One region of the Paenibacillus sp. JGP012 genome, then DNA from elsewhere that is predicted to be linked to it. Evidence: predicted binding sites of a transcription regulator. Region 1 holds the regulator's gene; each other region holds the start of a gene.
What was found. The regulator Rex, encoded in region 1, represses fermentation and respiration genes when NADH is low (regulators of the CRP and FNR family bind a similar motif). The targets are predictions, from matches to a motif close to TTGTGAAATATTTCACAA.
Positions count from the first base shown of each region.

Region 1 (5,933 bases):
ACTATATTAAAAGTTTCATGAATATCATCGATTAACACTATTAAACTTTAAAATAAGCTATTTTGACAGCATTTAATATCATGAACATGCCAAAAAACCGGTTCAGTCGATGTATCGACTGCCGGTTTCTTGGCTAGCTGTTAGGAACTGTATACACCAGGTCCACCTGCTCCCCAGTGCTGAATCGGTAAAACCGATAATAATTGTGTGTATCCGCTTTGTAATATACCTGCCAAACGTAAATATTATTCACCACTCCGGGCATGATCCGTTTAATCTCGCCGCCAGGCACATCAGATTCGAAGCGACTGCGAATTTGTGTTTCAGACATCCCGTTCTGCAACAGCTCACTGTGAACCCCGCCCGTACCTTGCACAGGCTGATTATTCATATCAAACTTCACCCATACCAGGATATCCTGATTATCTTTATTTTTGGCCGTCATCGTCCAATAGATATTGTCATCGCCTTCTTTTTCGCCCCAGACGTATTTGCGGAGCTCATCCGGTGATGTGATGCCGAGCTGGTCCTTCGCCGCCTGAATCGCCAGTGCTTCCTCCTGGCGCTGATCCTGTGTAACGTAGACATAATATTGCTGAAGTCCAAACAAAACCAGAACGAGGATGAGCAGCGATATCCAGATCCACTTCTTTTTTTTCTTCAAGAGCTGAACTTCCTTTCCTTGAAAAACTGCACACGGCAGCCTGTCTATTCCTTAACGAGCAAGCAGCTGGTCAAATGCCTGCTGAGCTTCTCGCAAAATACGCTCTTCATCAAGTGTCAAACATTCACCATGCTTCACTACCTGCTTCCCGTCAACCCAGACGTGCTGCACGTCCTTCGCAGAAGCAGAATATATCGTATGTGAAATCAGATCGGTATGCGGATAGAAATGAGCCTGTTCAATATCTAATGCAATAAAATCAGCCTTCATTCCCGCTTGCAGCATCCCTGTATCCTTCAGGAAGATAGACTTCGCACCGTAACCTGTTCCAAGCAGCAACGCCTCACCAGCAGGTACAGCTGTCGGATCGCCGGATACACCTTTATGGATAAGGGCTGCAAGCCGCATTTCCTCAAACATATCCAGATTGTTATTACTCGCAGGGCCATCTGTCCCCAGTGATACCGTCACTCCGGCTTTTAGCAGCGCTGGAACACGCGCTACCCCGGAGGCCAGCTTCAGATTACTCCCCGGATTGTGAGATACGGCAACATCATGACGCGCCAAAATTTCGATCTCTTCATCGTTCAGATGCACCGCATGAGCTACCAGAGAAGGGCGGGAGAAAAAGCCGTGTTTCTCCAGATGTGCCACTGGACGCAGACCATAATCTGTTACGTTTTGCTCAACTTCACGTAAGGTTTCTGACATGTGTGTATGCAGCGGCAGGTCCAGATCATGTGCAACCTGTACCAGCTTCTCTATGTAGTCTGGAGGACAAGTATAGGGTGCGTGCGGAGAAATTACGGTTGTGATGCGTCCACCCGCCTGTCCATTCCACTCACGTGCAAATGCTGCAGACTCTTCCAGCTTGCGCATCTGCTCTTCTTCCGAACAAAGTCCGATTACACCACGCGCAAGCGCAGCTCTTGCCCCGGACTGTTCCACCACTTTTGCGACCTGATCCATATGATCGTACATATCCAGAAATGCTGTTGTGCCGCCTTTCAACATCTCAAGCACGGAAAGCGATGCTCCCCAATACACGTCCTCGGAAGTCATTTTGGCTTCCATTGGCCACATTTTTTCCTGCAGCCACACTTGCAATGCCAGATCATCGCCATGGCCGCGAAGCAGTGACATCGCTGCATGACCATGCGTATTGATCAGACCCGGCAGGAAGAGGAGCCCTTTTCCATCCACTTTAGTCAGATGCTCGTTTCCTTCCGGCAGCGTCTCACCAATATGCACAATCTTGTCATCCTCAACAACCATATATCCTTGCACTACTGTCCAGTTGGAACCTTCGTTTACAGCAAATTTCCCGTTGTGAATTACCCATTTATTCGTTGTTGTCATCTTGCTCCTCGTCCTTCCCGTTCTCCAAGTAATAAGCCAGGCTCAGCAAATCTGTTGTAAAATCAGCATGATGGATACGTACATGCGGAGGTGTTTTCAGAATGGTTGGTGCAAAGTTGAGAATGGCTTCAATCCCCGACTCAATCAGCTGGTCAGCGACGTTCTGAGCTTCTGTATCAGGAACCGTGATGATGCCGATGCGGATGTTATCTTTTTGTACCGCCTCGGTCAGCTCTTCCATCGGTTTGACCGTCAGACTGTTGATCTTGCTGCCGATTTTCGGACCATATGCGTCAAAGATAGCTACAATCTTCATATTGTCCTTGAGGTACGCATTATAATTCGACAACGCATGTCCAAGATTACCGGCTCCAACCAGAGCCACATTGATCTGTTGGTCTATTTTCAGAATGTGACGAATCTTCTCAATCAAGTAAGAAACATCATATCCAATGCCTTTACGGCCAAAGTCACCAAAATAAGCCAGATCTTTGCGAATCTGGGCCGGATTCAAGTCAAGGCGCTGTCCAAGCTCCTGCGAGGAAACCGTTGTCACCTCACGCTGCACGAGTTCATTCAAATAACGCAAATACACAGGCAGACGTCTTACTACTGCTTCTGAAATTTTATCCGATTTCATTTATTGCTCCCCCTTACCATTGCCACGATAAAATTATAAATAATGCTGCGATATCAAAATACATATTGAAAAGATGGGCATTCTGTATATCTACCTATGCATAGCTGCATTATTTATATATATACAGAATGCCCTGCAAGTTAAATTTATAAGTCCATGATGTTCTGCCTGTAAAGTCTCTTTCGAGTGTAACGCCATGTTAAAGCACAATGCAATGCCATAGCTTACAAAAAATGAATATTTTTGCTACTCGGCAGGTTGATCCAGCCACTCGGAAATACGCGGTACCATCTGTTCTGTAAGCATATGTTCCATCTTCGGTCCAGGCAGTGAGTACAGGAAATACTTGCCGTAGTAGGCCTCGATCACACGGGTATCATACACGATGACAATACCCCGATCCTTGCCGGTACGAACCAGTCGCCCAAATCCCTGCTTGAACCGGATGACCGCCTGTGGAACAGACAGCTTCATAAATGGATTTTTTTTCTGCTCCACCAGCAGTTCACTCTTCGCTTCGAGTAGCGGGTGGTTCGGAGGCTGAAACGGCAGTCGTACAATCGCCAGACAGGTGAGAGCTTCGCCTGGAATATCTACCCCTTCCCAGAAGCTGCTCGTACCCAGCAGTACCGCCGCTTTGGCATCCTGGAATCTTCGGGTCAGCTTGGAACGATTGCCACTGTCCACCCCTTGGCCCAGCAGAGAAATGTCATTTCCCGACAAGGCCTCCTTGAGCGGATCATATACCTGGCGAAGCATTTTGTAAGAGGTGAACAGCACCAGCATCCGTCCACGAGTTGCAATCGCCGCTTCAGCCAGCGATTGCACCAGCATCTGTACAAAGTGTGCATCTCCGACACTGCCCTTCAGACTCGGGAAATCACGCGGGATCACCAGCAAAGCCTGCTCACGATAATTAAACGGAGAAGGAAGCATGGAGGTCAGCAGCCGATTATTGTCCGCAGCCTCCTGCAAGCCCAGCTGCTCGATCATAAACTGGAAGGACTTGTCGACAGACAACGTCGCTGATGTAAGCACAACGCTTTTCTTTTTGTCAAAAAACATCTCTTTCAGCTGTGCACTTACATCCACCGGAACAGCGTATAACTGAAGGGACTTGCTGCGGAACTGACCGCTGGCTTCCATCCAGTACACTGTCTTGGCATCGTCCATACGCATGAAGAATCGCAGATTCTCCTTCATTGTCGTCAAATCCTTCAACAGTCCGGTAATATCTGTGATCAGGCTGTCAGACTGATAATCATCCTGATCCTCTTTCACTTCAAGCAGCAGCTTGTCGCCTTTGCGAACCATATCGCCCAGAGTGACATAGATCTGGTTCTCCAGATCCTGCAGCTCCTGCCACTTCGCAGGCTTTTGTGATGCCTTCAGTCGCAGGGAGAATTGTCCTGTCTCGCCTGGTGACGCGTCGCTGCGTTCAGGAAGCAGGCTGAACAGAGCGTCGCTCAGACGGTCCCAGAGCTCCTTAACTTCCACAGCAAGAGGAAACATCTCATCCACCATGGAACCCCACTGCACGCCTTTCTCGTGTCCTGACAGCTGTGAACGCAGCATCGGAAGCTGTCCGTTACGGCTGTCCTTGAACAAACGTGTGAGTGTGTGCACAAGGGTAAAATACTTCATATGAAGACCCAGATGTTTACCCGCAACATCCTCCAGGTGATGGGCCTCATCAATAACCAGGCTTTCATATGCTGGCAAAAGCTGGTGAGCAGCCTTCACATCTGTGAACAGCTTCGAATGATTGGTAATCACAATGTCCGAAAGCCCGGCCTCATGCTTGGCACGATGATAGAAACATTTGCGGAACCACGGACAGGATCTGCCAAGACATGATTCAGATTCGCTCTGAACAGTCTCCCAGAAGTCGCCACCACGTGCGCTGAGGTTTAGTTCCTCGTCATCCCCCGTTTCCGTTTGTGTGAGCCATACAATCATTTGAGCGGCTGTGAAATAATCCTCTTTTGGCGTAGCAAATTCACGTTTGTTGATTTTGTGTTCGAACTTGCGCAGGCACAGGTAATGCCCTCTGCCCTTGAAGACAGCTGCCTTGAACGGGAATGGCACCACCTGAGTCAGCATGGGAATATCCCGCTCACGCAGCTGCTCCTGCAAATTGATGGTGTGAGTGCTCACCATCACCTTCTGCTCCTGTTTAACACTTTCATAAATAGCCGGCAGCAAGTACCCCAGTGACTTCCCTGTGCCCGTTCCAGCTTCCAGAAGAAGATGTTTCTCTTCATCCAGCGCCTGTCGTACACTGCTGAACATCTGTGTCTGTGCTTCACGCTCTTCATAATGCTCCAGCGTATCTTTGAGGTTCGCTCTCACCTGATCCATAAACTGATCAAAGCTTACCCCGTCCAGCGGATTCGCTTCCCGCTCATCGCGAGGCGCTCCAATCTCCGTCCAATCGCTGACGTTAAGCGCCAGCTGACGATAATACGTATGCCCGTCAAGGTCTTGTATTGGCTCAGCTTCCTTCTCGCTGCGCAGCCCGTCCAAAAACCAGCCCAGATCACTATCCTCTGGCGCAAACAGATCACTAAGCCGCTGAATTGTTATTAAAGGCAGCTCTCTAAGCTCATCCAGGCACTTGAGCAGCACATAAGCTGTTGCAAGTGCATCGCTGTCCGCCTGATGTGGACGGTCATGCTGAAATCCGAACTCGGCTGACACGTAACCGAGCTGATACGATCCCAGAGAAGGAAACGTAATTTTCAGAAAGTCGATCGTATCCAGAATACGGCCTGTAAAAGGCAAATAACCGCACCGATCCAACGCATTCTGCAAAAAATGAAAATCAAAGGCAACGTTATGGCCCACAAGCACCACATCGTCAAGAAGCGGCACCATCTCCATCATCATCTCTTCGAGTGAAGGAGCATCCGCGACATCGTCTTCTGTAATTCCGGTCAGCCCCGTAATAAAAGGAGGAATGGGCACACCCGGATTTACATAAGAACTATATATTTGAGTTATGCTGTAGTCATGATCTATGATGGCAAGTCCGGCCTGTATAATTTCACCGTCGGACTGCGTGCCGGTTGTTTCGAAATCCAAAACGGCAAATTTCATTGCAATATACGGTCCCTTCCATTCCAGTCTATGTTACAGCATAGCAAAAAAAAGGACATTTGAAAATTAATTGACAAAAAAGCGGTGTTCCCGCCGCTATGCCATAGGAGGAAACACCGTTCTTTTGCCGCCAAATGTCCGTTTAGGGCGTGTCTGAAAACGCTGAAGAAA
Region 1 covers NZ_JACHKG010000015.1:64,117-70,049, reverse strand. Annotated here, with positions in the region: gene HNR77_RS18205 (DUF5590 domain-containing protein) at 134-664, opposite strand; gene HNR77_RS18200 (amidohydrolase) at 716-2,023, opposite strand; gene HNR77_RS18195 (redox-sensing transcriptional repressor Rex) at 2,007-2,663, opposite strand; gene dinG (ATP-dependent DNA helicase DinG) at 2,910-5,762, opposite strand.

Region 2 (5,933 bases), on a different contig from region 1:
TAGCTGATACAGGGATGGACGTCCTGACTCACGCCATCGAAGCTTATGTATCCGTAATGGCGAATGATTACACAGACGGCCTGGCCATCAAAGCAATTCAACTGGTGTTCCAATATCTGGAGCAATCGGCACTGCAAGGGGATAAACTGGCTCGCGAAAAAATGCATAATGCTTCGACCATTGCCGGTATGGCCTTTGCCAACGCATTCTTGGGAATTAACCACAGCTTGGCGCACAAATGGGGCGGTCAGTACCACACTGCACACGGTCGTACAAATGCAATTCTGATGCCACACGTGATTCGCTACAATGCAAAAAAACCGACGAAATTTGCATCGTTCCCGAAATATTCGCACTTTGTAGCTGACGAGCGTTACGCTGAAATCGCACGTATTCTCGGATTGCCGGCTCGCACAACTGAAGAGGGCGTAAACAGCCTGATCAAAGCGATTCGTGATCTGAACAAAAAACTGGGCATTGAGGAATCATTCCAGGAAATCGGATTTGACGCCAAAGACTTCGAAGCACATGTTGACTATCTGGCAGATCGTGCATTCGAAGACCAGTGTACAACAGCGAATCCAAAACTGCCGCTGGTGACTGAGCTGGCTGATGTATACCGCAACGCATTCTATGGCAAGTTTGAATAACAAGCAGCATAAATAACATCAACCACGAAGGTTGAGGCAATTGCACAGGGTTCCCCAGGCTGGGGAGCCCCGATTGCCGTATCGTCGCCAAAGGATTAGAGAAGCAGGAAAGGAGGTGGGAAAGGGGAGATAACCCCACAAGAGATGGGCAGAAAAACGGAGAGGCGAGCGTCCGTTTTTCAGGAACGTTCAGTCGAGGCCCGCACGAAGACAGCACGCGCAGCGTACCAGGCAAGCAAATCAAAAGAGATGGGCAGAAAAATGGAGAAGCAGAGCGCCCGTTTTTCAGGAGCGTCCAGTCGCGGGCCCGCACGAAGACAGCACGCGCAGCGCACCAACGAAAGCAGACCAAAAGAGATGGGCAGAAAAACGGAGAGGCAGAGCGCCCGTTTTTCAGGAACCTCCGAAAAGTCCTTGGTTGCTCTGAGCGTAGCGGAGCAACCACTCCCCAAAGGGAAGAGGAACGACGAGGGGAGGTGGCTGTTTGCACAATAGAGGTTCGCACGTTAACGGAGCGGGCAGGACAAACTGGAGAAGCGGAGCGTTCGCCTTTATCCCCGGATTTTCACTTTGGAAAAAGTGAATCGAAAAAATCCGGGGATAACAGCGATCGGAAGTTGTGCTGCCCGCGGAGTGGCCTAGTGTGAACTCAACTCCAACCTATGTGCAATGAAGACAACGCCCAGCCAGAGTGACGTATATTGCTGGCTTTGTGACAAAAATCACAGATGGTGAAAGCACCAAGACGTATACTGAAAATGTAAGAAAAACATTCATTCCGCGGTTCCGGTTCCCAACTAGAGAGAACGTGTTCCGGCTCATGTGAAACAATTCACATCAATCGCGGATCTGGACATCTGATGATACGTGTACTGCAGCAATGTGATGTGTCCAGAAATCCAAAAAAGCGGAGGGATTAAGATGTCGGTGATCGAAAAAGATGTCAAACAACAAACAGGCTGGAGAAACTTTACTAAAGGAACTTGGACCAAGACCGTAGATGTGAATGATTTTCTGGTGCACAACCTGTCTCCTTATTACGGGGATGAGTCTTTCCTCGCAGGCGCTACCCAGAATACCAAAGAATTGTGGGATATCGTATCCGATTTAACCAAAAAAGAACGGGACAATGGCGGAGTGCTTGATGTGGATGTGAATACCCCTTCAACCATCACTTCTCATCAACCGGGTTATCTGGATCAGTCCAAAGAGCAGATTGTCGGTGTGCAAACAGATGCACCATTCAAACGTTCCATTCAGCCATTCGGCGGAATTCGTATGATGATTGACGCATGTGAAGCATATGGTTTTGAAATGCCTCAAGCTGTCATTGATATATTTACAAACATTCGCAAAACGCATAACCAGGGTGTATTCGACGCTTACACTTCAGAGATGCGTGCAGCACGTAAAGCAGGGATCATTACAGGTCTGCCGGATGCATACGGCCGCGGCCGGATTATCGGTGACTATCGCCGGGTTGCTTTGTACGGGGTAGATTTCCTGATTCGTCACAAAAAAGGCGAGCTCAACGCACTTGAAGTAGATGTTATTGATGAAGATGTGATTCGCCTTCGCGAAGAATTGTCCGAACAGATTCGTGCATTGCAAGAACTGAAGCAACTGGGCGAAATGCACGGCTTCGATATTTCCTTGCCAGCGACAACAGCAAAAGAAGCATTCCAATGGTTGTATTTCGGTTACCTCGCAGCCATCAAAGAACAGAACGGTGCGGCGATGTCCCTTGGACGTGTGTCTTCTTTCCTGGATATCTACATTGAACGTGACCTGCAAGAAGGTGTGCTGACAGAAGAACAGGCTCAAGAGCTGGTTGACCACTTTGTTATGAAATTGCGGATTGTGAAATTCCTGCGCACACCGGATTACAACGAATTGTTCAGTGGTGACCCAACATGGGTAACCGAGTCCATCGGGGGAATGTCCGTTAATGGTGAAACACGCGTAACCAAAAACAGCTTCCGCTTCCTGCACACACTGCACAATCTGGGTCCAGCACCAGAGCCGAACCTGACCGTACTGTGGTCTACCAAACTGCCTGAAGCCTTCAAAGATTACTGCAGTAAAGTATCCATTGAAACCAGCTCCATTCAGTATGAGAATGATGATCTGATGCGTCCGATCTACGGTGACGATTATGGTATTGCATGCTGTGTATCCGCGATGAAGATCGGTAAACAAATGCAGTTCTTCGGTGCACGTGCCAACTTGGCCAAAGCTTTGCTGTACGCAATCAACGGTGGACGTGATGAAAAATCAGGAGCACAGGTTGGTCCAGAGTACCCTGCCATTACAAGTGAAGTGCTGGATTACAACGAAGTGATGAAACGCTTCAAACCGATGATGGAGTGGCTGGCTAAACTGTACATGAACACACTGAATGTGATCCACTACATGCATGATAAATACAGCTACGAACGGATCGAAATGGCACTCCATGACCGTGACATTTTGCGCACGATGGCTTGCGGTATTGCCGGACTCTCGGTTGCGGCCGACTCACTCAGTGCAATCAAATATGCCAAAGTTAAACCGATCCGCAACGAACAAGGCATCGCAATTGACTTTGAAATTGAAGGTGAATTCCCTTGCTACGGTAACAACGATGACAGTGTAGACAGCATTGCTGTTGAGTTGGTGGAAACCTTCATGGGTATGATTCGCAAACACAAAGCATATCGTAATGCAATGCCAACACAATCCGTACTGACCATTACTTCCAATGTGGTGTACGGTAAGAAAACAGGAACAACACCAGATGGACGTAAAGCAGGCGAACCGTTTGCACCAGGGGCAAACCCGATGCATGGTCGGGATAAAAAAGGTGCGCTGGCATCTCTTGGTTCTGTAGCGAAACTGCCTTATGAACACAGCCTGGACGGTATTTCCAACACCTTCTCCATCGTGCCAAAAGCACTGGGTAAAGAAGATGCAGCACGTAAATCCAATCTGACAGCAATGATGGATGGATACTTTGGTCAAAATGCGCATCACCTTAACGTAAACGTATTTGATCGTCAGCAGTTGATCGATGCAATGGATCATCCGGAAAATTATCCGCAACTGACCGTACGGGTATCCGGTTACGCAGTTAACTTCATTAAACTGACACGCGAGCAACAGCTCGATGTCATTAACCGTACATTCCACGGTTCGATGTAAGCCGACACTGTATACAGAGGTATTTTATCTTTAAAATAAAAACGCATGGCGGATGCGGGTACAGAAAGGAAGAGGCAGCATGGTTAAAGGACATATTCATTCACTCGAAACTTTCGGGACGGTTGACGGCCCTGGCATCCGCTTTGTGCTTTTTATGCAAGGATGCCTGCTCAAATGCCAATATTGTCATAATCCTGACACATGGGCACTGGATGGCGGGAAAGAGATGAGCTTGGAGGAGGTACTGGCCGAGATTGAGCCGTATCTGACTTATTACCGCAGCTCGGGCGGGGGACTTACCGTTTCTGGCGGTGAACCGACACTTCAGGCACACTTTGTTGCAGATGTGTTCAAAGAGGTTAAACGTCGATGGGGACTTCATACTACGCTGGACAGCAACGGCTTCAATGAACCGGATCGAATTCATGAGCTGCTGGACAACACAGACCTTGTATTGCTGGATTTGAAACATATTGATGATGAGAAGCATATCAAGCTGACGGGTAAATCGAATGAACGTACATTAAATACAGCAAGATGGCTATCTGAACATGGCAGGAAGATGTGGATCAGACATGTATATGTGCCTGGCATTCATGATCAGGAGCAGGACCTGCTGGACCTGGGACGTTTTATTGGTACACTGAACGGCGTGGAGAAGTTCGAAATTCTCCCTTATCATCAGATGGGAATATACAAATGGGAAGCACTGGGCAAGGTCTATCCGCTGGATGGCGTGCCTTCCCCTACGGAAGAAGAAGTGGAACGAGCATACCGCTTGATTGAGCAAGGGCGTGCGGAAACAGCAGGTGTAACTTGCTCAGGGAATTAAGCAGAACTTGTAATATTTATGGCTTGAACACATGCTACCAAGCAGTCTTTACGAACATCGTTTCGTGAGGGCTGCTTTTATTTGTGTGCTTATTTATATCGCAGATGGGAGTTTGTTCATTTTAACAGATAACTATTTTCATAGTTTTCACTTCTATTATAAAATTTCCAATTCTAATTTAATCTTTTTAGCAACTTTTCCCGTTTCTGAGCGTCTAATCATATGACTTTTAGAGGGGATATTAATAAATGGGAGCAGAAGGAGCCAAAGACAAAGAATGAATTTGAAGAAGAAATTGTCCATACTTACCGCTTTTGCTGTTTTTCAGGCCTTTGCCGTAATTCCTGCAAATGCACAAGCGGCTGAATCAAATGAAACGACACCAGTGAATACCGCTAAAGTGAAATCCGTCGAGGTTGTAAAAAAAGAACAGCCGATTGCCGAATCCGAAGTGAAATCTGGCACAGCATCTGAACAAACAAACAATCCATCGACAAATGCAACAAGCAACACAAAACCTGCTGACAATGAAAGCACTATAGAAACAGAAACAAAACCGGAAACATCGGTTCCTTCTGCAACAGAAGTTACGCCTGTGACACCTGAAACCGGAGCTGGCGAAGAGCAGGGAACAACCGAAGAAAATGGTTCACCTGTGCCTGCTGAAGTGGAGCAGCCAACGACAGGAACAACATCCGCAGCTGCAAGCTCGGGCGGAGACCTGACTTTGTACATGAACAGCAATAAAATGGTTCAGGATGGCAAGACTTACCTGGCTGGACGGCCAATGGCCGTGAAGAATGGTGTATCGTATGTGGCTATTCGCGCACTGGTAGACCGGGTAGGCTATGATGTGAAGTATGATAATAAAACCAAAGAAACCATTATTATAAGTGGTACGGATGAACTTCGCTTCAAAACGAACAGCAATGTGTACACCGTCAACGGTCAATCCAGAACGATGAAAGGTCCTGCGTACCAGGAAAAAAACACGTTCATGATTCCACTGACGTCAATCACTCAAGCATTGAATATCACATATACCGTTAATCAGTCGGCCAAAACGGTTGTGTTGAAGCTTAACACCAAGCCGGTTGCCAGCTTTACGGTTCAGAATGAGATTTTTGCAGGGGATCAGGTCATCTATACAACAAAGAGCAGCTCCCCGAGCGGTCTGCCCATTGTCAATGAGCAGTGGACAGGACGTCAGGATTCCTTTGATCAGCCTGGAGTATACACGGTAACTTACACAGTGCAGGATTCCAGCGGTC
Region 2 covers NZ_JACHKG010000017.1:110,773-116,705, reverse strand. Annotated here, with positions in the region: gene adhE (bifunctional acetaldehyde-CoA/alcohol dehydrogenase) at 1-650, shown strand, start outside; gene HNR77_RS19640 (hypothetical protein) at 795-1,145, shown strand; gene pflB (formate C-acetyltransferase) at 1,572-3,830, shown strand; gene pflA (pyruvate formate-lyase-activating protein) at 3,910-4,662, shown strand; gene HNR77_RS19625 (stalk domain-containing protein) at 4,940-5,933, shown strand, end outside.
Region 2: the regulator Rex is predicted to act here: its motif matches at 1,471-1,488, upstream of pflB (formate C-acetyltransferase).

Region 3 (5,933 bases), on a different contig from region 1:
TGAAATCAACCTGTTGTTTGCATTATAAGGTGTATGGCGGTCAGGATTATTGTTATACCTGTCCCAAGCTGAGTAAAGCTGAGCGGCAGACGCGATATGAGGCAATTCTGGCTTCCCGGTAAATTTGATGTATGCAATGGAACAGGGCTATAATGGAAGACAGGTGCGGGCTGTATCTTTTCAAGCTTCATTAGCCAGAGGCTGGTTATAGTCCAAGTGCCTTTCTTAGTTATCGTTCGATTGCCTTTCAATATTGTAAAAATTAAACTATGCCATAGGAGGAATCAGCAATGTCCGTATATTCATACAAAGCAGTAACCACCGGGAATCAGGAAGTGCCGCTGGATATGTATCAAGGCAAGGTGCTCGTCATTGCGAACACAGCCAGTCAATGTGGACTCACCCCGCAATACGGTGATTTGCAGAAGCTCTATGACCGTTATCGCGATCAAGGTCTGGTCGTGCTTGGTTTCCCTTGCAATCAGTTTGGTGGTCAGGAGCCGGGGACAAGCGAGGAGGCGGAGTCCTTTTGCCAGATCAATTATGGCGTGAACTTCCCGGTCTTTGCCAAAGTGGATGTAAATGGAGAAGGGGCTCATCCTTTGTTTCAATATTTGAAGCAGCAGCAGCCTGGTGTGGGTGAAACGAGTGATATCCAATGGAATTTCACCAAGTTCCTTGTGAACCGCGAGGGTGAAGTTGTTGGCCGCATCGAACCTAAGGAATCTCCAGAGTCCATGAGTGCTGCTATTGAGCAACTGCTTGCATAAAACGAATGTTATAACGTGTGACATGTGAGGTCACACATAACGAAAAGCCCATCCTTCTGTAATTAGAGGGACAGGCTTTTTTTCTGTTTTCCATGGATATGAACTCATGAATACTGTGATACTTCTGCGAAAATTGAACATATTGGGTAGCATAAGTGAGTTGTGGTTCGGGAAAAATGAGCGTACTGAGAAAAAGAGGATTGAGGCAGCAAGATTTCATTTTGAAATGACAAATAAAAAGATTTTGGCGAAATCTCTTGCAATGTGAAAAAGATCACATTATAATGAGTGTACAAAGTGAAATAAATCACATAAACCATCGATTTTGTAGTGAAATGTTTCACAAATACTCAAGCAGTGATTACAATGACGTTTATCTTTCATCATTTTTATATACTCCAAGGAGGAACTACCTATGAAAATCGCCGTGATCGGATGTACACATGCAGGGACAGCAGCCATCGTGAATACCGCCAAACTTTACCCGGATGCAACCATTACCGTATATGAACGCAATGACAATATTTCCTTCCTGTCCTGCGGCATTGCGCTTTACGTTGGTGGAGTGGTCAAAGACCCGGACGGCCTGTTCTATTCTTCGCCGAATCAATTGGCAGACCTCGGTGTAGTGACCAAAATGCTGCATGAGGTTACCGAAGTGGATGCCAAAGGCCACAAGCTGCGGGCTAAAAATCTGCAAACCGGGGAAGAATTAGAAGAACCATTTGACAAGCTGATCGTAACTACAGGTTCTTGGCCAGTTGTTCCGAAGCTGGAAGGCATTGAGATGGACAACATCCTGCTCTGCAAAAACTACAATCACTCCAATACGATCATCGAAAAAGCAAAAGACGCCAAACGGGTAACCGTGGTTGGTGCAGGATATATTGGTGTTGAACTGGTTGAAGCGTTCCAGATGAACGGCAAGGAAGTGACGCTGATTGACAGTGTGGATCGTATTTTGAACAAATATCTGGACCCTGAATTCACGGATGCAATCGAGCACACCTTGACGGAAAAAGGCATCACACTTGCTCTGGGCCAAACCGTGCAGAAGTTTACTGGCGAGAATGGCAAAGTCACCAAAGTCATCACGTCCAAAGGGGAGTTCGAGACGGACCTGGTCATCCTCTGCATCGGGTTCCGCCCGAACACGGAGCTGCTCAAAGGCCAGGTGGATATGCTGCCGAACGGAGCAATCATCGTGGACAAATATATGCAGACCAGCCAAAAGGACGTATTTGCAGCAGGAGACAGCTGTGCGATTCATTACAATCCAACAGGCAAAGCTTCCTACATCCCGCTTGCCACCAATGCGGTTCGCATGGGTACACTCGTTGCACGTAATCTGGTTCGTCCAACGACTCCATATATGGGAACACAAGGGACATCGGGCATTAAAATATATGAGCAAAACATTGCAGGAACGGGCATGACCGAGACATCGGCCGCCGAGGAGGGCTTGATTGTGGAAGCGGTGGTGCTGGAGGACAGCTATCGCCCGGAATTTATGCCAACCGCAGAGAAGCTGCTGCTGAAAGTGATCTATGAGCAAGCAACCCGCCGTATCGTCGGCGCACAGATTATGTCTCAAGTAGACCTGACTCAGTCGATCAATACAATCTCGGTCTGCATTCAGAACAACATGACGGTGGATGAGCTGGCGTTTATCGACTTCTTCTTCCAGCCGCACTACAACAAACCGTGGAACTTCCTGAACACTGCAGGTTTGCAGGCGCTGCCACCAGTAGAGGTTAAAGCACCGGCGTTGGTGTAAGGCATCAAGGCAATAACACCATTGGGTACGACTTAGTAAAGTAAAGCTTAATAAGCTGATTCAGTTAGAACAGATGCTGAGACACATCTAGTGCTGTTAAACAAATGATATGGAGTTATGAAGAACCAAGGCTGGCGGGAATACCGTCAGTCTTTTCTTTTGCTATCCTGAATAATGAACAGAGAATTATTGTGATTATTTGCACAAAGTTTTATGTACAGCCGATATACAATAAATACATAGATAGAAAATTACATTTTGAGACGGATAGAAGAAAAAGGAGAGGATGACTTATGGCGGCCAAAACACCTCTTGAGGTTGCACAATATACAGCACAGACTGGGATGAAAAAAGCACAGAATCCAGTGTCCTCGGTGCTGATTCTCGGTTTTCTGGCCGGGGCATTCATTGCGCTCGGATTTCTGCTGGATATTCGTGTTATCGCGTCTGCACCAGCGGAATGGGGCAGCATAGCCACATTTATTGGAGCAGCCGTGTTCCCGGTGGGGCTCATTCTGGTATTGATCGGCGGCGGGGAGTTGCTGACAGGTAACATGATGGCTGTACCGCTTGCGGCAATTACTCGTAAAATCACACCCGCTAGCATGCTGAAGAACCTGCTGCTGGTGACGCTTGGCAATCTGCTGGGTGCACTGTTTGTTGCCTTTTTCTTTGGTCATGTACTGGGTCTTACTGCAGATGGCGTATATCTGACCAAAGTGGTTGATATGGCAGGACACAAGCTGCACGATAGCTTCTTCCAGGCTTTTATATCCGGTATTGGCTGTAACTGGCTGGTGGCGCTTGCTGTATGGTTGTCCTATGCTGCGGATACGATGAGCGGTAAAATTCTGGGTATCTGGTTCCCGACGATGGCCTTTGTCGCTATTGGCTTTCAGCACGTTGTAGCAAATATGTTCCTGATCCCCGCAGCGATCTTCGAAGGTCATTACACCTGGGGACAATATGTCATGAATTTTATTCCGGTGTGGCTGGGTAATCTGACAGGCGGGGCTTTATTTGTAGCGGCTGCGTACTGGATGGTCTATCTGCGCAAGACTGAGCCGGTAGTGAAATCTGAGACGACTGCTCCTGCTTCTGCTGCGGTTAGCTCTGTGGAGGCTGATGCAAGAGGCATGTGGAGCAAACAGGCTTAACAAACGGGCAGAGCGTTCAATAAACGAAACTATACATGCGGCCAGGCGAACAAATATGCAGGTAAGCAAACAGATATGCAAGCTTAACAAAGATGATTCATCTCATAGATGGCGTGACCATTGGTCCTGTCCGCAATGAGATGTGATCATCTTTTTTGGTATTATCCTAAAATAACGCAAAATAAATTCGCCATGAAAAGGTTCGGGGGAACGAAACCTGTCCATGGCGAATTTCGGGAGTGGTCCATGATATGGCATGAGGAGGAAGTGGGGAAACACTAGCCTAATGCCTTGTTTTTAATTTACCCCCGGATTTCAAGAATGAATCACACAGGTGAAAACTTTTTTTTCAGCTCGCATAAGGACAGAAAAAGCGTTGAAATCATGAAGATTGGGCGAATTGTTCCTGTTCTCTTTACGGTATGACTTTGAAAGGGATATCATATAGGGATAGCTGTTGAAAGAGGGGGAGCCAGAAGATGATCGATCAGGAGAATGGTGTGTTTCCAGCGGTATGCCCGCTCGATTGTCCAGACACATGTGGTCTGCTGTTACATAAAGAGAACGGTAAAATTGTAAAGGTCACCGGGAACCCGGACCATCCGATCACAAAGGGTGCGATCTGTAATAAAGTTCGAAATATGACGGAGCGGGTATATCACCCCGAGCGTCTTCAATATCCGATGAAACGTATCGGCGCCAAAGGCGAAGGCAAGTTCGAGCGGATCAGCTGGCATGAAGCCATTCAGGAAATTACGACAAGGTTCAAGGAACTGTCCGCAACCTATGGACCCGAGAGCATCCTGCCATACAGCTTCTACGGCAATATGGGCATACTCGGGGTGGATGGCATGGATCGACGTTTCTTCAATGCGCTGGGAGCAAGCGTGCTGGAGCAGACGATCTGTAATGCTGCGGGCAATACAGGCTGGAAATATACGATGGGAGCCAACCGCGGCACGCTGCCTGAGGATACGGAGCATGCCGATCTGATTGTTGTCTGGGGCGGGAATATCGTTAGTACGAACATGCATCAGGTTGTACTTGCAGAGAAGGCACGCAAGAACGGAGCCAAAATCGTAGTCATTGATGTACATCGCAATCGTACGGCGCAATGGGCAGACTGGTTTATTCCACTCTATCCGGGTACAGACAGTGCGCTGGCGCTGGGGTTGATGCATGTGCTGTTTGAGCGTGGACTTACGGATGAAGCGTTTATGCAAAAATATACCGTGGGACACGAAGCGTTGCGCGAGCATGTGCGCAGTTACACCCCGGAGCGTGTAGCACGTATAACAGGTGTACCTGTGGAAACCATTGTGGAGCTGGCTGAGCTGTATGGCGGTGCTCAGGCCGCTTACATTCATATTGGCAATGGTCTGCAGCATCATGACAATGGCGGCATGAACGTGCGCAGCATTGCCTGCCTGCCCGCAATAACAGGGCAGTGGCTGCAGCGCGGCGGCGGTGCGGTGCGCACCAACAGTTATGCGAGCACGAATAGCGACGCGCTGGAGCGGCCGGACTTGCGGAAGCATGCTGAGCCGCGAGTGGTAAACATGAACCGGATTGGAGAAGCGCTGCTGGAGGCAGAGCAGCCGATCCGTGCGCTGATGGTGTATTGCAGCAATCCGCTGGTGGTAGCACCGGATACCGAGCGGGTGGAGCGAGGTTTTGCACGAGAGGACTTGTTTACCGTCGTTCATGATCTGTTCATGACCGATACGGCGAAGTACGCCGATATTGTGCTGCCAGCGACCTCATCCTTTGAAGCAACCGATCTGTACGCCTCATACTGGCATCAATATGTTCAGCTGCAGGAGCCGGTCATTGCACCGATTGGAGAGAGCAAAAGCAATGTAGAACTGTTCTCGCTGCTTGGACAAGCAATGGGGTATGACACGGACATTTTTGGTGAAACGCCGGAGCAGATGATTGAGAGTGCATTGCAGGAGACGGGAAATCCTTATATGAACGGGGTAACGTTGGAGCGCCTGAAGCAGCAGCGTTTTGTGAAGCTTGATATGTCGGCACACGTCTCCTTCCTGGAGCACCTGCCAACACCATCCGGCAAAATTGAATTATATTCAGAGCAGATGGAACAAAAGGGACTGCCGCCGCTGCCAACCTACTGTAACCTGGTTGAAGGCTATGATGGCGAGAATCCGGCGGGACCCGCTGATGCGTATCCACTGATGTTTATTTCACCGCCGAACCATAATTTTCTGA
Region 3 covers NZ_JACHKG010000002.1:532,103-538,035, forward strand. Annotated here, with positions in the region: gene HNR77_RS04775 (ferric iron reductase) at 1-122, shown strand, start outside; gene HNR77_RS04780 (glutathione peroxidase) at 291-770, shown strand; gene HNR77_RS04785 (FAD-dependent oxidoreductase) at 1,186-2,547, shown strand; gene HNR77_RS04790 (formate/nitrite transporter family protein) at 2,841-3,704, shown strand; gene HNR77_RS04795 (molybdopterin-containing oxidoreductase family protein) at 4,184-5,933, shown strand, end outside.
Region 3: the regulator Rex is predicted to act here: its motif matches at 2,737-2,754, upstream of HNR77_RS04790 (formate/nitrite transporter family protein).

Region 4 (5,933 bases), on a different contig from region 1:
GAACAGCCACATCGCTTTGGCAGCATCCATTGGTGATCCGCCGCCGAGTGCAATAATGCAGTCAGGCTGGAAGCGATCCATCATCGCTTTACCACGATCTACTGTTGTTGTGGATGGATCTGGCTCAACTTCAGAGAATACTTCGATGGCAACCGGTGTTTGACGCTGACGCAGATAGTGCTCTACTTTTTCCACATAACCAAGTTTGACCATCATGGCATCGGTAATGATTGCTACGCGAGTAATATCCGGCATTTTGGCAAGATATTGTGTTGCGCCTTTTTCGAAGTAGACTTTGTTCGGTACTTTGAACCATTGCATATTCACGGTACGGCGAGCCACCCTTTTCACGTTGATTAAGTTCACAGCTGTAACGTTCGAAGAAGTTGAGTTACGTCCATACGAGCCGCATCCAAGAGTCAATGATGGCATATTGGTATTGTAGATATCACCGATCGCGCCGTGTGTGGATGGGGAGTTCACGATAATCCGTCCTGTTTGCAGGCGATCTGCAAATTGGTTGATTACTTCTTCATTGTTCGAGTGAATAACGGAGGAGTGACCCATACCACCAAACGCTACCACTTCTGCTGCACGCTCGATCCCGTCTTTTGCTGTTTTTACTTTGTAACAAGCGAGCACCGGACTCAATTTCTCTGCAGATAACGGGAATTTTGTACCCACGCCTTCAATCTCGGCTACCAGAATTTTAGTACCTGCCGGTACTTCAATTCCGCACATTTTTGCAATGTTCACAGCGGACTGACCTACAATTGCCGGATTAACCGCACATTTCTCTGCGTTGATTGCACCTGCTGTCAATTTGGCCGCTTCATCCTTGTTGACGAAGTAACAGCCGTTCGCAATCATTTTCTTTTTCACTTGATCAAAGATCGGCTCTTCAATGATTACCGCTTGTTCAGATGCACAGATCATACCGTTATCGAAAGATTTCGACAAAATCAAATCCGTTACCGCCTGATTGATATCTGCACTTTTCTCAATAAAGCATGGTACGTTACCAGGTCCTACGCCGAGTGCAGGTTTACCACAGCTGTACGCTGCTCGAACCATTCCTGATCCACCTGTTGCCAGGATGAGCGCTACATCATTGTGATTCATGAGTGCGTTGGTGCGATCCATGGATGGATCGTCGATCCACTGGATACAGCCAGCCGGAGCACCGTGCTTCACAGCAGCTTCTAGCAAGATTTTTGCCGCCTCGCGGCTGCAGTTCTGTGCAGATGGGTGGAAACCAAAGATGATCGGGTTACGTGTTTTGATCGCAATCAATGCTTTGAACATCGTGGTTGACGTCGGATTGGTTACTGGCGTAATCCCCATAATGATGCCAACGGGCTCCGCAATTTTCTGAAAGCTGTCGTACTCGTTATCCTCAATGACACCTACTGTTTTTTCGTATTTAATGCTATTATAGATGTATTCAGTTGCAAAAATATTTTTAGTGATTTTATCTTCATAAACACCGCGGCCTGTTTCCTCAACGGCCATTTTGGCGAGCAGCATATGTTTATCCAGTCCCGCAAGCGCCATCGCCTGCACAATCCGGTCAATTTGTTCCTGATCCATGGACATGAATGCTGCATGTGCTTTGTTTGCTTTGTCGATTAACGTTTGAATATACTGACCTGCTGTCGGTTCTTTTACTGGGGCGACCTCATTCTTCACAGCCATCTCCCTCATCCTCCTAAAGGTTCGTATTGTTTGTCTCTCTTCTTTACATGCACATCGTACCATGCGTAAAAGAATAAATATGTGATTTTTTTCACAAAGTATAACAAATTTTATTTAAGTTTTTAACAGCCTTCGGCAAGCCCTCTTCCCCTGTTATTTTGCTTCCTATTTTAAATATAGTGCTGTCAGACTCATACTTCCCTTTTGAAAGTGAATTTAATCACAATGTTTGAAATTTCGCCATTTTTACAGGCTTTCCATGCCCCTCAAACCCCAGGATTAGGTATATACTGAACTTAAAAATTGAACCACCGCAATTTGTACCGTACCTCCACACGGCCGAGATGACCAGATCAGGATGGCACAGCTTGCGGCAAACCACGGGGCTGTTTTTATTAAAGGATAGCCGTCGATGGATACAAAGGGGAGAGCAACGTATGGGAGATTTAACAAACGTACTGGAAAAACGCGGTAACACCAGCTGTTTCTCGGAAGTCAATTTTAATCATCTGCTCGTCACAATGAAGGACCGTACTTACCCGGAAGGAACACACCTCTACTGGGAAGGTGACGTCTCCGACAAGCTTTATTATATGAAACGGGGGCGTGCCCAGATTACCAAATCCACCGACGAAGGCAAGGAACTGATCATGTATATGTATCAGACTGGTGATATGATCGGGCAGGCCGATCCCTTCTTTGGTTCCAGACACAGCTTTTCGGCAGAAGTGCTGGAGGACAGCGAGATTGGTGTGCTGGAGCACAAGGACCTGGAAATGCTGATCTGCCAGCATTGTGACTTTGCCATTGATTTTATGAAATGGATGGGCATTCACCACCGTCTGACGCAAACCAAATTCCGTGATCTGATGTTATACGGAAAACCCGGGGCCCTCTGCTCTACGCTGATCCGGCTGTCGAATTCCTATGGGGAAGCGCATGGGGATCATGTGATTATTCATAAAAAAATTACGCACACGGACCTGTCCAATATGATTGGTGCTACCCGTGAAAGTGTAAACCGCATGCTCAGCGATCTTCGTAAAAAAGACGCGCTCGAATATGACAACGGCATGATTGTCATTAAAGACTTGAAAATGCTGCAGGGCATCTGTCATTGCGAACTGTGTCCGAATGAAATTTGCCGCATCTGATGCGAAAAATCAAGTAATCAAGCAATTCACCGAAGCGTTTCGGCAAAATTGGTTGTCATACTCAATGCTTAATGCTTAATGCTTAATTACACAAGAAAAAGCCCAACCTGGTTAAAACCGTTGGGCTTTTCCTGCTTCATTCTATATGTCAGGCTCATTCAGGAAACTTTGGCCAGTTCGAGCTTTATCGCATCCCGCGGACTTAATTTCATATCCAGACCGTTCTCCATTAGCTCCTTGTCATTCACCATAATAACCCAGCGCTCATTCATACCAGGGATAACATTTTCTACGGCAACAACAAATTTGTTATTTTCCGACATACGCACAACACCACTCGATTTTAATACGTCACGAACCGTGCACTCCTGTACATAAATGCCGGCATATTGCCGTTTCAGACTTGGCTTGATGCTGCCGCCACTCACTTTCAGCAGGGTTGTCTGATATGCGACTCCATCCCCACCACGATCAGCAGCTTTGACATATATAGTAACCTCATCTTTGGCATGAAGCTCGATATCCCAGTTTTCCTGTTCAATGTCCTTGCCATTCAGCTTCACTGCCCAGGTCAAGGAAGAATCCAGCGAAACCTCACCAACGGATTGGATCCGTTTGCCGTCTGCCGTAAAATCAACCAGCCCGCTGTTCAGCAGTGCTTTTTTGAGCGTCAGACCTTGACTGAAATCACGTTTGATGGACTTGGTCGCATCAGGTAAAAACGTACTGCCATCAATCGAAACTGTAATTGTATTGGCCGAATCCTTTTCCGAGACAACCGGCTGCTCTGCTGGCTGCGGCTCTCGGGTACAGCCCGTTAGAACGGCGAGTATAAGCAAACATAGACCTATGTAACCGGGAATTGTCTTCATCATGTAGGTAACACCACCCTGCGTAAAATCATTCACCCTGTTGTCCATAACCTCTATTATGGCACATTCCTTCATAAAAAACAGTATCAAAGCCGTTACTTTTATCAGGCAGCCTTCTCCTGTAACAGACAAATCAAAAAAGGCCCCTGCGATAAGGGCCCTCTATACCAGCGTTTGTCCGGCTTTGGACAAGACTGACTATTGTACAAAAGCTTGCATATATGTTCGGCCTCCGTCCCCATCCTTCAGATAAGGATTGAGTCCAAAAGTTTGAGTCTCGGATACAAATACACCTGTTAACAAACGGCCTTCCAGAAGCTCACCATCAACCTGCACACAGCAGGAAGGAGCATCCACGTATTCCTGATAAAGCGGAATATATCCGTAGGGCTGATGAATTTTGAACAGCTTCCCCTGCTCATTAAACGGGCGATCCGAGAAGTAGGTGGGCACGATATAACGTGCGATAACATCCAGTTCCTCCGTTGTATAGAATGGCTCGTCACCCAGCCATGGGGCCAGCATTCGAATTTTTTCATATTGTGACCAGACGACTGCCTGAATCAGCATCTCGATCTGCACCCGTTTACCATTCGCTGCCTTCATATAGAGCCGATCGCTAAGAAGTTGTTGTTTTTCATGAGCGCTCTTCTCATCCGGTACCCTCAGCTCACAACCGATACATTTCCAGCCGCCAGGCGCCTGAATCCACTTTTGCAGCACTGCCGGAGACGACACCAAGCCAGTAAAGTCGATCATATGATCTTCGGCTTGAGGGGGGTTATCCTGGTCCTCATGTGAATTGGCTGTGCGCCTGAACAGTTCCGCCGTTTTCTGATAAATGAGATGAACCTGAATGGATGCGCTCTCAAGTTCCGCAATATCTTGTTTGCCGTAGCGTATTTCACGGGATAAGCTTTCTTCTCTCATGACAAGTGGCCTCCTTCGCTCCGGCCGCCTGCGGCCATTTTCTATAGATTATACTACATCTCATGACAACATGTGCACAGGGCGCAAGAAAAAGCACGTTCCAACCGGTTTCAGAAGACAAAAAACTCCTGATTCCAAGGAAATCAAGGAGTTTTTGTTTTTGTTTGCTTCAGGCCGCACACCTCGGGTTTACTCAACCCAATGCTCTGCCCAGTCTTGAATCTGATTCATTACAGGCTGTAAGGCTTTGCCCTTCTCGGTCAGCTCATATTCAATTCTCACAGGTGTTTCAGGATACACATGGCGTACCAGAATACCTTCGCTCTCCAGGTCTTTCATCCGTTCAGACAACATCTTGTCACTCATGGACGGAATCAGATTGGAGATGTCCTTAAATCGCTTTGAACCACTCATTAATGTCTGGATAATCAAACCGTTCCAGCGTTTGCCCAAAAAAGAAAACGCCGTTTCAAAACGCGGACACATCCGCAAATCTTGATCTTCCACTTTCATCACCTCTTTAGAGATCAATCTGCTTACATTTTGTTAGTATATTTCATAATAACATATTTAAACTGTAAAGAAAACGCCTGCCTCAAAAAACTTCAAATTTTAGAAGCGAGACTTCGAACTAACACCTACAGTATACAACACGTAGCGTCAGGTAACCATGGAAAAAATCGTTTAACAACCATTATAATTATAATACCCAAAAAAAGCCCTTCTGCCACAGTTCTGCAACCGGGAGAAGGGCTCTTGAGCTATTTCAGTCATTTTATGAAAATCGTCCATGGATAAAACTGCTGCGGCTTAGACCAGCACGCCACCAATTGGTCTTGCAGGTTCACTCTTGCCATATTGCGGTTTGAAGCTGCGGGCCGGATAAGCCCACTTTACAGCGTTGCTGATCACTTTTAAAATCTCCGGATGGTAATAGGTCGGGTATGTCTCGTGGCCTGGACGGAAATAAAAGATTTTACCTTCACCGCGGCGGAATGTGCATCCGCTTCGGAACACCTCTCCACCTTGAAAGTTGCTGACAAATATCAGCTCATCCGGCACGGGAATATCGAAGAACTCACCGTACATTTCTTCTTTTTCCAAAACAATCTTGCCCTCGATGCCTTCAGCAATCGGGTGCGACGGATTGACACACCATACAATCTCCTGCTCATCTGCTACACGCCACTTGAGATCACAGCTTGTTCCCATCAGCGCCTTGAAGGGTTTGGAAAAATGCCCGGAATGCAGCACGATCATACCCATACCGCTCAATACACGC
Region 4 covers NZ_JACHKG010000017.1:116,974-122,906, forward strand. Annotated here, with positions in the region: gene adhE (bifunctional acetaldehyde-CoA/alcohol dehydrogenase) at 1-1,695, opposite strand, end outside; gene HNR77_RS19650 (Crp/Fnr family transcriptional regulator) at 2,133-2,849, shown strand; gene HNR77_RS19655 (hypothetical protein) at 3,008-3,724, opposite strand; gene HNR77_RS19660 (hypothetical protein) at 3,920-4,651, opposite strand; gene HNR77_RS19665 (winged helix-turn-helix transcriptional regulator) at 4,841-5,137, opposite strand; gene HNR77_RS19670 (ThuA domain-containing protein) at 5,462-5,933, opposite strand, start outside.
Region 4: the regulator Rex is predicted to act here: its motif matches at 1,775-1,792, upstream of adhE (bifunctional acetaldehyde-CoA/alcohol dehydrogenase).